DNA from 4 places in the Pseudomonas sp. PDM14 genome. Region 4 is predicted to be linked to each of the others. Evidence: riboswitches for the same ligand, from Rfam matches in the RefSeq annotation. Region 4 holds a riboswitch; each other region holds the start of a gene.
The links. Region 4 has a riboswitch for cobalamin ahead of cobO (cob(I)yrinic acid a,c-diamide adenosyltransferase). Riboswitches for the same ligand answer to the same signal wherever they lie in the genome.
Positions count from the first base shown of each region.

Region 1: it holds a riboswitch for cobalamin, as region 4 does, so the genes downstream of both, IB229_RS13180 (CbtB domain-containing protein) here and cobO (cob(I)yrinic acid a,c-diamide adenosyltransferase) in region 4, are expected to answer to the same signal.
Region 2: it holds a riboswitch for cobalamin, as region 4 does, so the genes downstream of both, IB229_RS20050 (TonB-dependent receptor) here and cobO (cob(I)yrinic acid a,c-diamide adenosyltransferase) in region 4, are expected to answer to the same signal.
Region 3: it holds a riboswitch for cobalamin, as region 4 does, so the genes downstream of both, IB229_RS00945 (TonB-dependent receptor) here and cobO (cob(I)yrinic acid a,c-diamide adenosyltransferase) in region 4, are expected to answer to the same signal.

Region 1 is NZ_JACVAQ010000002.1:102,453-106,079, forward strand. Features, by position in the region: gene cobM (precorrin-4 C(11)-methyltransferase) at 1-128, opposite strand, end outside; gene IB229_RS13170 (cobalamin biosynthesis protein) at 158-559, opposite strand; gene IB229_RS13175 (CbtA family protein) at 595-1,305, opposite strand; gene IB229_RS13180 (CbtB domain-containing protein) at 1,343-1,528, opposite strand; cobalamin riboswitch at 1,626-1,855, opposite strand; cobalamin riboswitch at 1,915-2,100, shown strand; gene cobW (cobalamin biosynthesis protein CobW) at 2,198-3,247, shown strand; gene cobN (cobaltochelatase subunit CobN) at 3,412-3,627, shown strand, end outside.
Region 2 is NZ_JACVAQ010000003.1:77,037-80,663, forward strand. Features, by position in the region: gene IB229_RS20045 (cobalamin-binding protein) at 1-33, shown strand, start outside; gene IB229_RS20050 (TonB-dependent receptor) at 145-2,082, opposite strand; cobalamin riboswitch at 2,174-2,399, opposite strand; gene dxs (1-deoxy-D-xylulose-5-phosphate synthase) at 2,530-3,627, opposite strand, start outside.
Region 3 is NZ_JACVAQ010000001.1:234,717-238,343, reverse strand. Features, by position in the region: gene IB229_RS00945 (TonB-dependent receptor) at 1-2,001, opposite strand, end outside; cobalamin riboswitch at 2,162-2,508, opposite strand; gene IB229_RS00940 (glyoxalase superfamily protein) at 2,645-3,178, opposite strand; gene IB229_RS00935 (hypothetical protein) at 3,364-3,627, opposite strand, start outside.
Region 4 is NZ_JACVAQ010000001.1:608,501-612,127, forward strand. Features, by position in the region: gene IB229_RS02775 (cobyrinate a,c-diamide synthase) at 1-1,274, opposite strand, end outside; gene cobO (cob(I)yrinic acid a,c-diamide adenosyltransferase) at 1,344-1,955, opposite strand; cobalamin riboswitch at 2,111-2,321, opposite strand; gene IB229_RS02785 (four-helix bundle copper-binding protein) at 2,437-2,772, shown strand; gene IB229_RS02790 (O-methyltransferase) at 2,775-3,437, opposite strand; gene IB229_RS02795 (C40 family peptidase) at 3,434-3,627, opposite strand, start outside.

The DNA of each region.
Region 1 (3,627 bases), on a different contig from region 4:
GCGAGTACCGCCTCGGGCACCAGCGAGCCGGCGTAGAGAATCACCGGGCAGCTGCGCAGCAGGCGCTGGCCCTTGACGGTGATCAGCTCGGGATCGCCAGGGCCGGCGCCGATGAAATAGACGGTCATGCGTTCTCCACAACTCAGGGGGGGGGCGGTCAGGCGCCGCTGGCGACTGCCAGGGCGATGCTGGCGCGGGCGCTGCTGCGCTTTTCGCAGCGCAACCTGGCCGCTGTTCCACTCAGGGCCTCGGCATGCGCCAGTGCGCTGGCTTCGGCCACGCCAGCGCTGCCGGTGATGGCCAGCGCAAGCGCCGAGGATTGACTCAGGCGTGCATGGTAACCGGCCAGGTGCTCGCTGGGGAGCAAGGCGAGGGGGAGGGCAAGGTGGTGCGCCAGTTGCTGCAGGCCCGGCTCATCGCGCTTGTGCGTGCTGCTGGCCAGGGCGTTGAGATCATCGAGTGTGAGGCCTGCTTCGGCAACGACCTGCTCGAGCAAGGCTAGCAGGTCGGCCAGTGGGCAGTCCTTGCGACAACCGATCCCGGCTACCACGATGCTCATCGAGAAAACGCGCCCCGGAGCGAGGCGCGCATGACTCAGGCGGACGGTTGCTTGGTGCGGCTGGCGAACCAGGCGGCAGCCAGACCGAGGGCGGACCAGAACACCGCGTTGGTCAGCAGGGAGGCGAGGATGAATTCGTGCTCAAGGGCTTCCGGGGCCAGGCTCTCGTGCACCTCGGGCTGCGGTGCGCCGATCAGGTGCGGGATGGCCAGCAGTACCAGGCCGCCGATGCGCAGCGCCCAGTTACGACCGAAGGCCAGCAGGCCGAGACCGCCTGCAGTGGCCAGTGCCGTGCCGATCCACCAGTATTGGCGCAGCAGCAGGTCGGCAGCGGCGGTGCCCGGCAGTTCCGGCGGCAGGCCGGCGGATGGCGCCAGGGAGAACGTGGCGAAACCGCCCAGGCCCCAGAGCAGGCCCTGCCAGGTCTTGTTCGGCGCACGCAGGGTGAACAGGCCGGCCAGCATCAGGCCGAAACCGACGGCAACCACCAGGTTGCTCAGGCCGGTGGAGAGCACGCGCTGCCAGCCGTCTTCCGGCGACCAGGCTTCGGCGTCATGGCTGTGCTCGTGAGCGGCGGCGTCGGCCGCGTGGCTGTGTTCGGCGACGACCTCGGTGGCCGGTTCGCTGTTTTCGTAGGTTTCCGCCTGGAGAATCAGCGGAGTGACCCACAGGCTTTGCAGCAGGGTCAGCACGATGGCGGCGAGCAGGCCGGCGAACCCGGCGGTTTGGGCGATACGTTTGATCATTGGAGTCGGCTTCTCGAAAGAGTGGGCGTCGGGCTGCTCAGTGGCAGGGGAACGCAGCGCTGTGGCGGGTATCGTGGGCGGCGTTGTGCATCGCCTCGATGTGCGAGAAACCAGCAACGAAGATTAGCGCCGCGCCGAGCAGGATGCTGCCGACGGCGAGAACCAGGCGTTGCGACAGGGGAAGCGTGACGGCTGCGGAAGACGGAAGCGTGCTGCTGGACATGATCTGACCTTCTGATGAAAAGGGGCAGGGCAGAAGGACGCAGCACGAGCAGGCCCGGCAGGGCCTGAATCCGGCGCGTACCCGCCCACCGCGGGTTGCCAAACTAAGGGGTTCAGGCCGGTCTCCGGGCTTGCGACGACCGTCTCTCGACAGTGTGGGTCAGCCTTCCCATGCGCCTGGCACAGTGACTACGACAACCCTACGTACGCTTACCGTTGCGGGGGCAGCGCCGGACTCGTCTTCGCTCGCAATCGAGCGGATGACCCACCGGCTTCCCGTTTCACCTCGCGCACGCCGGCGCGAGACACCTGAAACAGCCTTTCTAGAACATCACGAAGCGGGCGCGAGCGTCAACTCTGGCGATTGACCTGCCACCGCGGCCTGCGTAGCCTTCGCGCTTTCGAGGTTCTGCGGCGCTTGCGTCGCGGCTAAGAGGGAACACGGCAAGCCGTGGCTGCCCCCGCAACTGTATGCAGCGAGTCGATGCGCGTGACGCCACTGGGCAACCGGGAAGGCAGCGCAGCGATGCCGACCTGCCAGCCAGGAGACCTGCCTCGATGACGCTTTGACAACCGGGCGGGGTGATCCGGTGGTGCACGCATGACGGCCCGGCCGTACATGCCTGTCCTGCTGCCCCCGTTCGCCGCCATCATCGACGCAGGGCCCCGCATGAAATCGCTCGCCAAACTTCCCGTCACCATCGTCACCGGCTTCCTCGGTGCCGGCAAAACCACACTGCTGCGCCACATGCTCGGCAACGCCGAGGGTCGCCGTATCGCGGTCATCGTCAACGAGTTCGGCGAGCTGGGCATCGATGGCGCCATCCTCCAGCAGTGCGCCATCGGCTGCAGCGAGGAAGAGGCCGCTGGCCGCGTCTACGAACTGGCCAACGGCTGCGTGTGCTGCACCGTGCAGGAAGAGTTCTTCCCGGTGATGCGTGAACTGGTGGCGCGCCGTGGCGACTTCGACCATATCCTCATCGAGACCAGCGGCCTGGCCCTGCCCAAACCACTGGTGCAGGCCTTCAACTGGCCGGAAATCCGCAACGCCTGCACGGTCGACTCGGTGATCACCGTGGTCGACAGCCCGGCCGTGGCCGCCGGCACGTTCGCCGCCTTCCCCGATCAGGTCGACGCGCTGCGCAAGCAGGACCCGAACCTGGATCACGAGTCGCCGCTGCACGAGCTGTTCGCCGACCAGTTGGCCAGCGCCGACCTGGTGATCCTCAACAAGACCGACCTGCTCGACGCCAACGCCCTGGCGACGGTGCGCGCCGAAGTGGCGGAAGAACTGCCGGAAGCGGTCAAGGTGATCGAGGCGCGTAACGGCGAACTGCCGCTGGACGTGCTGCTGGGTCTGAACAGCGAGACCGAGCTGCACATCGACAGCCGTCGCACCCATCACGACGATGAGGACGAGGATCACGACCACGACGAGTTCGACTCCTTCTCCGTCGATCTGCCGGAAGCGGAAGAAACGCGCCTGCTGCAGGCGCTGAAAGACGTTGTGGCCAAGCACGGCATCCTGCGCATCAAGGGCTTCGCGGCGATTCCAGGCAAGCCGATGCGCCTGCTGGTACAGGGCGTTGGCCAGCGCTTCGACAAACACTTCGACCGCGCCTGGGGCGCCGAGGAGGCCCGCATCAGCCGCTTGGTGGTGATTGGGCAGGAGCTGGATCAGGCTGCCATCGAGGCCGAATTGAAGGCATCGTTGAGCTGATGCCCCTTGCGCGGACTGCCCACCCTCACCCCCGGCCCCTCTCCCGAGGGGAGAGGGGAGCACTCGCATGCATGGCCGGAACCTCTGCGCTGATCCAACTCCCTCTCCCCCCGGGAGAGGGTTGGGGTGAGGGCGCTTTGGTTTCCTCGATGGTGCCCTGACCCATGCACCTGCTGCGCACCCAGCCCGGCGTTGCCCTGCCAGCCGACAGCGTTGCCGATCTCGGTCAGACGCCCGCCGAGCTGGTGGTGCTGTGCACCGGCGACTCGCACCTGTCGCTGCTGGCAGAGGTCGCTCGTCATCTGCCCGAGGATTACCCAACCCTGCGTCTGGCCAGTCCGGCGCAACTGGGCAACCACGCCTCGGTGGATTTCTACGTC
Region 2 (3,627 bases), on a different contig from region 4:
AAGCTTTGCCAGTTGCTGGCCAACGCACGCTAGAGCACGAGACAAGCGCCTGTGTACGCAGCCTGCGCATAAGTCCGTGCTGCTCTATGCATCGCCAACGAAAAGGCCCCTGAACAGGGGCCTTTTGCCTGCGTGGCAGTTTGCTCAGAAGCGATAGCCGACGCTGAGCTGCACGTCTTCTTCGGTGCCCGGATAGATAGACTTATTGCCCGGATTCCACTGGCTGTAGAGGGCAAAACTGTCGTAGCGCTTGCCGGTCAGGTTGTTGATCCGCAGCTTGCTGACGAAGCCCTGGTGCTCATAGCTCAGGGCGGCGTTGAATAGGGTGTAGCCACCTTCGCGCGGCAACTGCGGGGCGTCATCGCTGGAGAGGTAGCGCGCGCCGGTGTGCACGGCTTCGAGGTAGCCCTTGAGGCCAGGCAGGATCTCGTAGTGGAGGTAGGCGCTGGCGCCGTGGCGGGAAACCCAGGGCACTTCGTTGCCCTCGAAGCTGCCAGCGCGGTATTCCGAGTCGGTGAAGGTGTACTGGCCGCCAATGATCAGTTTGTCGTTCAACTGGCGGCGCGCCTCCAGCAGCAGACCGTCGCGGCGGGTCTTGTCGAGGTTGATGTTGGCGCCGGTGGCGAATGCATCCCAGGGCCGCGGGTTGGCGATGGCCGCGTCGTACATCAGCTCGTCTTCCAGATCCAGGCGGTACAAGGTGGCCTGGTAGCTCTGGACGTTGTCGCGCCATTCGATGCCGGTTTCCCAGGAAATGCCGGTCTGCGGTTTGAGGAAGGTCACGTCGGGCAGGACGAAGCCATTCTCGTCGACGTTGGCCCAGCGCAGCACGTCCTCGCGTTTGATGAACATCCGCGTGTTGGCATCCGCCTGCCAGCTCAGGCCCAGGCTGCTGCTGCCTTCGCGGTCATCATTGCTACGAGCGGCGGAGTGGTCGCGGTCTTCGGCCTTGCTGCTGCGATAGCCCAGGGTCAGGGTCAGGTCCTCGGCCAGTTGCTGGCTGTACTGGCCGTACCAGTCCTTGAGGGTCTGCTTGAAATCGGCGCCCCAGCTGGTCTGGTAGTCGCCGACGATGTAGTCGTGGCCCAACAGCAAGGTGGATGCGCCCAGCGGCGTGTCGAAGCGGCCGGTCAGGCGCGGGCTGACGCTTTCGGTGCGGGTGTCTTGGCTGTAGCGGCCGGGTGCGGCGAAGCTGCCGACACTGTCCTGATCGCTATGGCTGTAGTCGAGGTTGGCGGTCCAGGTCGAACCGAGCGCCTGCTCGAGGGCGAAACGGTGCACCTGGGTCTTGCTGTCGTTCCAGGCTGTGGAGAGGCTCTGTTTGCGATCCTCACGGCGCTGGGCCAGGGTCAGCGAGTCGGGGTGAAGCAGTTCGTCGTCGATGCTCTGGTATTCGTACAGCGCGTGGCCGCTGGCGTGGTCGTAGCGCAGACGGGCGAAGGCGTTGCTGTAGTTGCCGTTGTTGTGATCGCGGTAGTTGTCGGCATTGCGCGTCTCGCCACTGGCGAACAGCGAGAAGCCCGCGCCGAGCTGCTGGCTGACATGCCCGCGATAGGCTTCCAGATCATGGCTGCCACGGCTGGTTTCGAGGTAGGCCTCGTTCTCCAGCGGGGCGCGGGTGACGATGTTGATGACCCCGCCCACGGCCTGGTCGCCGTAGAGCACGGTGCCGGCGCCCCGCACGATCTCGATACGCTCGATGTTGGCCAGCGGCACGCTGTTCAGCGCCGGACCGGCCAGGGTCGGCTGGTTCAGGCGACGGCCGTCGACCAGTACCAGGGTGTTGTTGGTGGCGTTCTCGCCGAAGCCGCGCAGGCTGATCACGGCGCGGTTGCCGTCGCCCATGGTGTCGCGGATCTGCATGCCGGCCTGGGCGCGCAGCAGGTCGAGCAGTGACGTCGCGGCGGTGTCATCGATCTGCTGGCGGTCGATGACCTGGACGCTGGCTGGCGTGGTCTGCGCGATGGGCGTGGCGCGGGTGATCACCAGCGGCGGCAGCTCATGCGAGGCGGTTTCGTCCGTGGCGGACAGGGCAAGGCCGGGCGTCAGGGCGACAGCCAGGGCAAGGCGGGACAGTTTCATGGATCAATCCTCAAAAGGTCGGGAGACTTTTGAGAAGGGCAGGGACAAGCACCGCGCGGCGCGACGCCTGACGGTGATGCCCTCCGCAACACCAGTCGACTCCGCTCAGGGCCGGTCTCCGGGCTTTCGACTGACGGCGGGGCCGTCGTGCATGCCCGCCTTCCCAGGCGGACCCAGTGGCGAGTGGGCATGCAGGCAGATGGTGCCGGTCGATTACCGTTGCGGGGGCAGCGCCGGAATGGCTCGTTGGAGCGCACCGGCTTCCCGTTTAACGCCGTTCGCTAACGGAACGGCGCACCCTGGCGGAAAGAAAAACGCCGCGCACCTTGATGCGCGGCTGTATGAAAAACAAGCGGGTTCGCTTCGTGTCGCGATGAGCGCTGCTCAAGTAAGTCGCCACCTCGCCTGCAGGGGCCAGCTTGCTGGCTTCTACAGGCGGCGATGGGCTTAGGCGGGCAGTTGAGCCAGGCGGGCGCGTATGGCCGCTTCGATGCCGGCTTCGTCGAGGCCGCATTCGGCGAGCATCTGCGCCGGCTTGGCGTGCTCGACGTAGCTGTCTGGCAGGCCTAGGTGCAGTACCGGCTTGAGCAGGTTTTCGCGGGCGAGGAACTCGCTGACCGCGGCACCGGCGCCGCCCATGATGGCGTTTTCCTCAACGGTCACCAGCAGCGCGTGGCTGGCGGCCAGCTCGCGCACCAGGGCTTCGTCCAGGGGTTTGACGAAGCGCATGTCGACCACGGTGGCGTCCAGGGTTTCGCCGACCTTGAGCGCTTCGGTGAGCTGCACGCCGAAGACCAGCAGGGCGGTCTTCTGGCCGCGGCGGCGGACCACGCCCTTGCCGATTTCCAGGGATTCCAGCGCCGGCTCGATCGGTGTGTTCGGGCCGCTGCCGCGCGGGTAACGCACCGCCGCCGGACCGTCGAAGTGGTAGCCGGTGGTGAGCATCTGGCGCAGTTCGTTCTCGTCGCTCGGGGTCATCACCAGCATGCCGGGGATGCAGCGCAGGTAGGAGATGTCGAAGCTGCCGGCGTGGGTCGGGCCGTCTTCGCCGACCAGGCCGGCGCGGTCGATGGCGAACAGTACGTCGAGGTGCTGCACGGCCACGTCGTGGATCAGCTGGTCGTAGGCACGCTGAAGGAAGGTCGAGTAGATCGCCACCACCGGCTTGGCGCCGTCGCAGGCCAGGCCCGCGGCCAGGGTCACCGCGTGCTGCTCGGCGATGGCCACGTCGAAGTAGCGCTCGGGGAAGCGCTCGGCGAAGGCCACCAGGTCGGAGCCTTCCTTCATCGCCGGGGTGATGCCGACCAGGCGCTCGTCGGCGGCAGCCATGTCGCACAGCCACTGGCCGAACACGCTGGAATACTTCGGCCCGCTGGCCACCTTGGGCGTGACCTTGGCCTTCAGCGGCTCGAGCTTGGTGATCGCGTGGTAGCCGATCGGGTCGAGTTCGGCCGGGGCGAAGCCCTTGCCTTTCTTGGTGATCACATGCAGGAACTGCGGGCCTTCCAGGTCGCGCATGTTGCGCAGGGTGGCCAGCAGGGTCGG
Region 3 (3,627 bases), 370 kb from region 4:
CACGTGCCAGTCGAGGGTGGCGTCGACCACGGTGTAGCTCGGCAGCTCGCTGTCGTTGGCGTTGTCGGCGTAGCGCTTGTCGACGTAACGCACGCCGGCACCAGCGGTGACGCGCTCGGCGAAGGCCTTGCTCAGCCACAGGTTGGCCGAGCGACGCGGCACGTTGGTCGGGCGGTTGCCCTGGTAGTCGTTGGCGCCGCTGGCGAACTCGTCGAACTCGGCACGCACGAAAGCGGCGTTGGCGGACAGCTGGATGGCGTACGGCAGGCTCAGCTCCAGGGTCGCCTCGATACCGTCCGAGGATTGCTGGCCGATCTGCTGTTGCACGGTCGGGTTGGCCGGGTCGGTGCTCAGCAGCTTCTTCTTGACGATGTGGTAGGCGGCCAGGGTCCACTCGCCACGGTCATCGAGAAACTGCTGCTTGATACCGATTTCATTCTGCTTGGCTTCGGTCAGATCCCATTGCTGCTGGCTGGCATTGAGGGTCAGCAGGTTGTTCACGCCCTCGGTGCTGGTAGCGTGCTGGCCATAGACGGAAAGGTCGTCGTTGACCGCGAACACCAGGCCGGCGCGCCAGTTGTTGCCGGTCAGGCTGCGGTCGCTGCGGATGTCGTTAGGGATATCGGTACGGTCCAGGTGCACCTGGTCGCGGCGCACGCCGGTGACCAGCGAGAGTTGCTCGGTGAGCTGGGTGCGGTTCTCCGCGAACAGCGAGAACTGCCGCGCCTGGCTGCCGTCGCGCGAACGGTACGGGTCGTTGCTGACGTAGCCACCACCGCCGGACTGGCCCAGCGGTACGCTGTCGCCGTAGGTGTTGCCGAAGTCGTGCTTGCGCACGAAGCGGATCGAGTTGTAGTCGGCGCCGACCACGGTACGGCTGTCGAGGCCGAACAGCGAATGCTCGAAGGTGAAGCTCTGGCGGTCGCCGAGCTGTTCCTGGGTGTGCTTGATGCTGATGAAGTCGCTGCGGTCTACCACGTCGCCGGGCTGCCAGGTATAGGTTTCCGCGTTGCGCCAGCGGCGCTGGGTCTTGAGGAAGTACAGCTGGTTGCTGGCGGTGATGTTGTCGCTGATGCGCCAGTCGGTGACCAGGCGGGTCGACTGGTCGTTGTAGTGCACGGTGGCGTTGTCGACGTTGTAGTTGTGCTCACGCAGGCTCTCGCGGTAGCGACCGTCTACCAGCGGGGTGCCGAAGTACTGCTGTGGCTGCAGGTCGCCGTAGTCGTGGGAGAAGGTGAAGCTGAGGTCGTCGCTGGCCTCCCAGCGCAGGGCGGCGCTGATCGCCAGGCTTTCCGAGTCGCCACGGTCGACCCAGCCGTTGCTGGCCTGCTGGTTGATGTTGAAGCGGTAGCTGAGGCTGTCGCTCAGCGAGCCGCCACTGTCGAGCGCGCCCTGGCGGCGGTCATCGGAGCCGTAGCCCAGGCGCAGGCGATTGCGGATCTCGCCTGCGAAGGGCTTCTTCGGCACCACGTTGACTACGGCGCCGGTGGCACCTTCGCCGTACAGCACCGAGGCCGGGCCGCGGAGGATGTCGATGCGCTCGACCGACCAGGTGTCGATCGGGAACGTCACGGTGCCCGCGCCGACGTACAGGCGGGTGCCGTCGAACAGCTGCATGGTCGAGCTGTGGCCGCTGAAACCGCGGGCCGACAGCGCCGTGCCGCCGTTGCCCGGCGAGCCGACGAAGGTGATGCCCGGCGAGCGGGTGACTGCGTCCTGCACGGTGGCGTTGTTGCGGCTCTGGATCTGCTCGGCGCCGATGCTGGTGACGCTGGCCGGGGTCTGCAGGGCGCTGAGGTTGAGGCGCGAGCCGGTGGTGGTCGGCGTGTGCAGGTCGGGTTGCTCGGGCTGGTCTACCGTCTCGGTGATGGCCGTGGAGGGCAGGGCCAGGGCCGTGTCGTCGTCTGCGGCGTGCAGCGGCAGGGCGAAGAGCAGGCAGGGTGCCAGGCTCGCGCGCAGGGCTTTGCCGGAAAGGGTTTTGCTAGGGGAGATACGGGACATGTCGTTCCACTCGAAACAGGAATGAATGAATCCCGGAGGGAACAACGCATAGGGAATCGCAGGCGCACGCGCCCACGGAAACCGGCCTGCGCCCGCCCACCGCGGGTTTGCCAAACAATGCTTCAGGCTGCGTGAAAACGGCGCGTACGAGCGCAGTGGTTTTCGCACAACCTGTTCAGGCCGGTCTCCGGGCTTGCGAGGGTCATGAACCATTCACCTTCCCATGCCGAGGCACAGTGGTCTGTCGAATGGTTCGCTCGCTTACCGTTGCGGGGGCAGCACCGGACTAGTCCCTAAGAACCTGTTCACGATCTTCTGAACTAGAGCCAAACGAGGCAAAAATGGCCGAGGAAGCGCAGTTTACGAACTGTAAATGAGCATTCCGAGGACGTTTTTAACGCTGTTTGGCCGACGGGCAGGAGATCGTGAACAGGTGCTAAGGACGCACCGGTTTCCCGTTTCACCCCAAGCACGGCGGCAGGGGGCACCTGAAACAGGCGCGCATCTGACCACCGATGATGAATCGAGTCAACGCGTTGAATTGTTAACGGTTTTGCCGAGACGCGAATTGCAGGCGCAGGAAAACGCGCGGCGAACAGTACGTTCGCCGCGTGCCATGCCGGTCAGTCAAGGGGAAGTGCGGTCAGTCGTCCGGCTCGCAGAAGCGGATACGGTTGCTGAACGGGTCGGTCACGGTCACCTGTTTGCCCCACGGCAGCGCTTCGATGCCGGGCTTCATGTAGGTGTAGTCCTTGCCGGCCAGTTCCTGCTGGAAGCGCTCGACGCCATGCATGGTGATGTAGGCGGTCGAGCCGGGGCTGGCGTCGCCGTGGTGACCGCTCAGGTGCAGGACCAGACCGGCGCGCGACACCTGGCAGTACAGCGGAAAGTTGTCGCCGAAGCGGTGTTCCCAGTCGAGGTTGAAGCCGAGGAAGTCGACATAGAATTCCCGCGCCTTGGCTTCATCGAAGATGCGGAAGATCGGCGCCGTCTGCGCGAAATGGATGCCATCGGCCTCGGCGCTGGCGAGCTTGGCCGCGAGGACGTTCCAGTTGGCGTAGCCGAGTTGGGCGGCGACCAGTTCCAGCGCCTGGCTGTGGCTGATGTCGATCTGCTGGTGCTTGAGGGTGTTTCTGAGTGCCTTGGCCATGGCCTTGGCGTCGGGGAGTTCGCGCATGCGTATCCATCCTTCTGCTGGCGAAAGTGCGGGTCAGTGCTCGCGTTGCTGAGGCGTTCGCCAATCGAGATGGAAAGGGGCGAAGTCGGGAAACGATGCTTTCACCAAACCCCGTAGGGTGCGAGCGGCAGGCAGCATCGGCCTTGGCTGGCGATGCTAACGGCAGGCGCCGCTCGGGGCAATGGTTACTTCTTGGCGGGTGCCGGGGCTGCCACTGGTGCTGGCGCGGAGACGGTCGGTGAGCTGAGGCGAAAACGCGCCAGCTCGGCCGGGCTGAGCACGCGCATCTGCCGCGGGTCGATACGGTTCATCTCCTCGATCAGGGTGCTTGGCACGTTCATCTCACGCAGGTAGGCCGCAGCGTTGTAGCGCACGCCGTTATAGCGCGCCTCGCCCTGGGCCGAATCTCCGTTGGCGTAGTACGGCCGGTGGATACCGACATGCCCGCG
Region 4 (3,627 bases):
GCGGCGGCCTGTGGATTCGACGGCAGGTAGAAGTGGATGTACGAGGCCGTCAGTCGGCCAATGCGGTAAACGGCTTCAGCCGCCGGGCGCGAATTGGGGCTGGCGCCGCAGGCCAGCGGAGCCAGCGGGCTATCGAGCAGCGAGTGGTGATAGGTATGCCCGCGCAGCAGCCCTTCCGGCAACTCCACCACCTGCAGGCCGAGCGCCGCCATGCGCGCCTGCATGCGCGCGCGGCCGGGCAGCAGGCCGAGCAGGTCGACGCCGTCGCCGTGCTTGTCGGTCAGGTGTTCGAGCAGATAGAGCATGCCGCCACACTCGGCGAGGATCGGCTTGCCAGCAGCCTGGTGCGCATGGATCGCCGCGGCCATGGCGCGGTTCTCGGCCAGTTGCTGCAGGTGCAGTTCCGGGTAGCCGCCCGGCAGATAGAGGCTATCCACCGCCGGCAGCGCGGTGTCGCTCAGCGGCGAGAAGAAGCACAGCTCGGCACCGAGCTGGCGCAGCAGGTCGAGGTTGGCCTGGTAGAGGAAGGCGAACGCCGTGTCGCGCGCCACGCCGATGCGCTGGCCAGCGAGTAGCGCCGGCAGCGGCGCGCGAGACGGCTCGGCGAAGGTCACAGGAGTGGGCAGGATGTCGCCGGCACTGGCCAGCAACGCATCGGCCGCCGCATCCAGACGCAGGTCAAGATCTGCCAGCTCCTCGGCCTGCACCAGGCCCAGGTGGCGACTCGGCAGTTCCACCGCCGCACTGCGCGGCAGCGCGCCGTACCAGTGGATCGAGCCTGGCAGGCTGTCACGCAGAATATCGCCGTGGCGCAGGCTGCCGGTACGGTTGGCCAGCACGCCGGCGAATGGCAGGTCAGCCTGGAAGGTGGCCAGGCCGTGGGCCAGGGCGCCGAAGGTCTGCGCCATCGCCGCACCGTCGATCACCCCGAGCACCGGCACGCCGAAGCGCCGCGCGAGATCGGCAGCCGAGGGGCTGCCGTCGAACAGGCCCATGACCCCTTCGATGAGGATCAGGTCCGCCTCCCCTGCCGCATCCCACAGCAGCCGGTGGCAATCTTCCTCGCCGACCATCCACAGGTCGAGCTGGTACACCGGCCGGCCACTGGCGCGGGCGAGAATCATCGGATCGAGAAAATCCGGGCCGCACTTGAACACCCGCACGCGCTTGCCGGCCCGCGTGTGCAGGCGCGCCAGGGCGGCGGTGACGGTAGTCTTGCCCTGCCCGGAGGCCGGGGCGGCAATCAACAGGGCCGGGCAGCTGCGGCTATTCATCGACCGCACCTGTCATCCGCTGCGGCGCGCCACTGAGAAAATATCCGGGGAGCCGGGAACAGACGCGCATCAGTATTCGATTCCCTTCTGCGCCTTCACCCCGGCCTTGAAGGCGTGCTTGACCAGGCTCATCTCGGTGACGGTGTCCGCCGCCTCGATCATCCCCGGCAGCGCCCCGCGTCCGGTCACCACCACGTGCTGCAACAGCGGACGCGCCTCGATGTCGGCGAGCACCGCGTCCAGTTCCAGGTAACCGTGCTTGAGGGCAATGTTCAGCTCGTCGAGCACCACCAGGCCGATGGCCGGGTCGTTGAGCAGCTGCGCGGCGATGGCCCAGGCCTGGCGGGCCTTGTCGATGTCGCGCTGGCGGTCCTGGGTTTCCCAGGTGAAGCCCTCGCCCATCACGTGGTAGCTGACTTCGTCGGGAAAGCGGCGGAAGAAGGTTTCCTCGCCGGTGCTGGCCGCGCCCTTGATGAACTGCACGACGCCGACCTTGAGGCCGTGGCCGAGGGCCCGCGCGACCATGCCGAAGGCCGAGCTGCTCTTGCCCTTGCCGTTGCCGCTGTGGACCAGCAGCAGGCCGTATTCGGCCTGGGCCTGGGCGATCTTCTCGTCGATCAGCGCCTTCTTGCGCTGCATGCGCGCCTTGTGGCGCGCGTCGCGTTCGGTCGATTCGGTCATGCCCAAGCCCTCGTTGCTGGCGTTCCACCCGGAAACGCGCAAGCGCCGTATGCCTCGCCTTGTGGGCTGGCACACGGACAACAATAGAAAGACGGAACGCCGGTTCGTGCAGGGAGCAGGCCACGCAAGGCCGCCCACCCGCTACGCCCGCCGCGCTGCCGTGGATTGCTTCAGGCCGGTCTCCGGGCTGGTGAGCGGAACCTGCGGTTCCCGGGTCGCGCCTTCCCATGCAGGGCACAGTGGCGGTTGCGACCGTTCTCTCACTTACCGTTGCGGGGGCAGCGCCGGGTTCGCACCGGCTTCCCTGTTTCACCTTCGAGATCGCCGCGCAATCGGGCGGAAGGCACCTGGAGCAAGGCGCGCAGCTTAGTGGCTGGCCGCCGTGTGGGTCAATCGGCGTACCGCTGGGAAGATCGGTCGAACCCTTGCCGCGCTCGCACCGTCCACACAAGGGTCAGCCACCTCCACGAGGAGAAGCCCCATGGTTCTCGAACGCTATGCCAGTGCCATCCAGGCCTGCAACGCCTGCGCCGTCGCCACCGAAACCTGCGCCGCGGCATGCCTGAAGGAAGCCGACGTGCAGAGCATGGCCCTGTGCATCAGCTGCGATCTGGACTGCGCGGCGCTGTGTCGCCTGGCCGTGAAACTGATGGCCCGTGACAGCCCGCTGGTCGATGAAGTCTGCCGGCTGTGCGCCCTCGCCTGTCAGGCCTGCGCCGAGGAATGCGGCAAGCACAAGCACGAGCATTGCCAGCAATGTGCCCAGGCCTGCCTGCGTTGCGTGGAAGAATGCGAGTCGCTGGCCAAGGGTGCCTGATGTCAGCGTTTGCGGCAGAGACTCAGGCCATCGCCTAGCGGCAGCAGCGACAGATCGATGCGTGCATCGTTCTTCAACCGCCGGTTGAGCGCTTGGATCGCCCGGGTATCGGCACTGTCGGAATTCTCCTCGAGCACCCGGCCGCTCCACAGCACGTTGTCGAACAGGACCAGCCCGCCCGGCCGCACCAGCGCCAGGGCGTGTTCCAAGTAGACCGGGTAGTTGGCCTTGTCGGCGTCGATGAAGATCAGGTCGAAGCTTTCGCCCTGCCCCGAGCGTTCCAGCGCCGCCAGGGTTTCCAGCGCCGGCGCCAGGCGCAGGTCGATGCGTTCGAGCAGGCCGGCTTCGTTCCAGTAGCGTCGGGCGATGCCGTTGTAATCGCCGGGCAGGTCGCAACAGATCAGCTCGCCGTCGGCCGGCAGCGCCGAAGCCAGGCAGATGGCGCTGTAGCCGGTAAAGGTGCCGATCTCCAGCAGGCGCCGCGCACCAGTCAGCTTGACCAGCAGGCTCATGAACTGGCCCTGCTCCGGGGCGATCTGCCAGCGCGCCATGGTCAGCTGACTGGTTTCCTCGCGCAGGCGCTTGAGCAGCGGCGTCTCGCGCAGGGAGACGCTGAGCAGATAGTCGTAGAGGGGTTCATCGAGGTTGAGCGAACGATTGGTCATGGCTGATGGGCCAGTTGCGCCGGGCGCAGCACGCGCTTGGCGCTCAGGTAGCTCTTCTGCCAATAGGCCGTGCTCAGGCTGTCCAGGCGCACGGTGCCGCCGCTGGACGGCGCATGCACGAAACGCCCTTCGCCGACGTAGATGCCGGCATGGCTGACCTGGCTGCCGCCATTGGTGGCGAAGAACACCA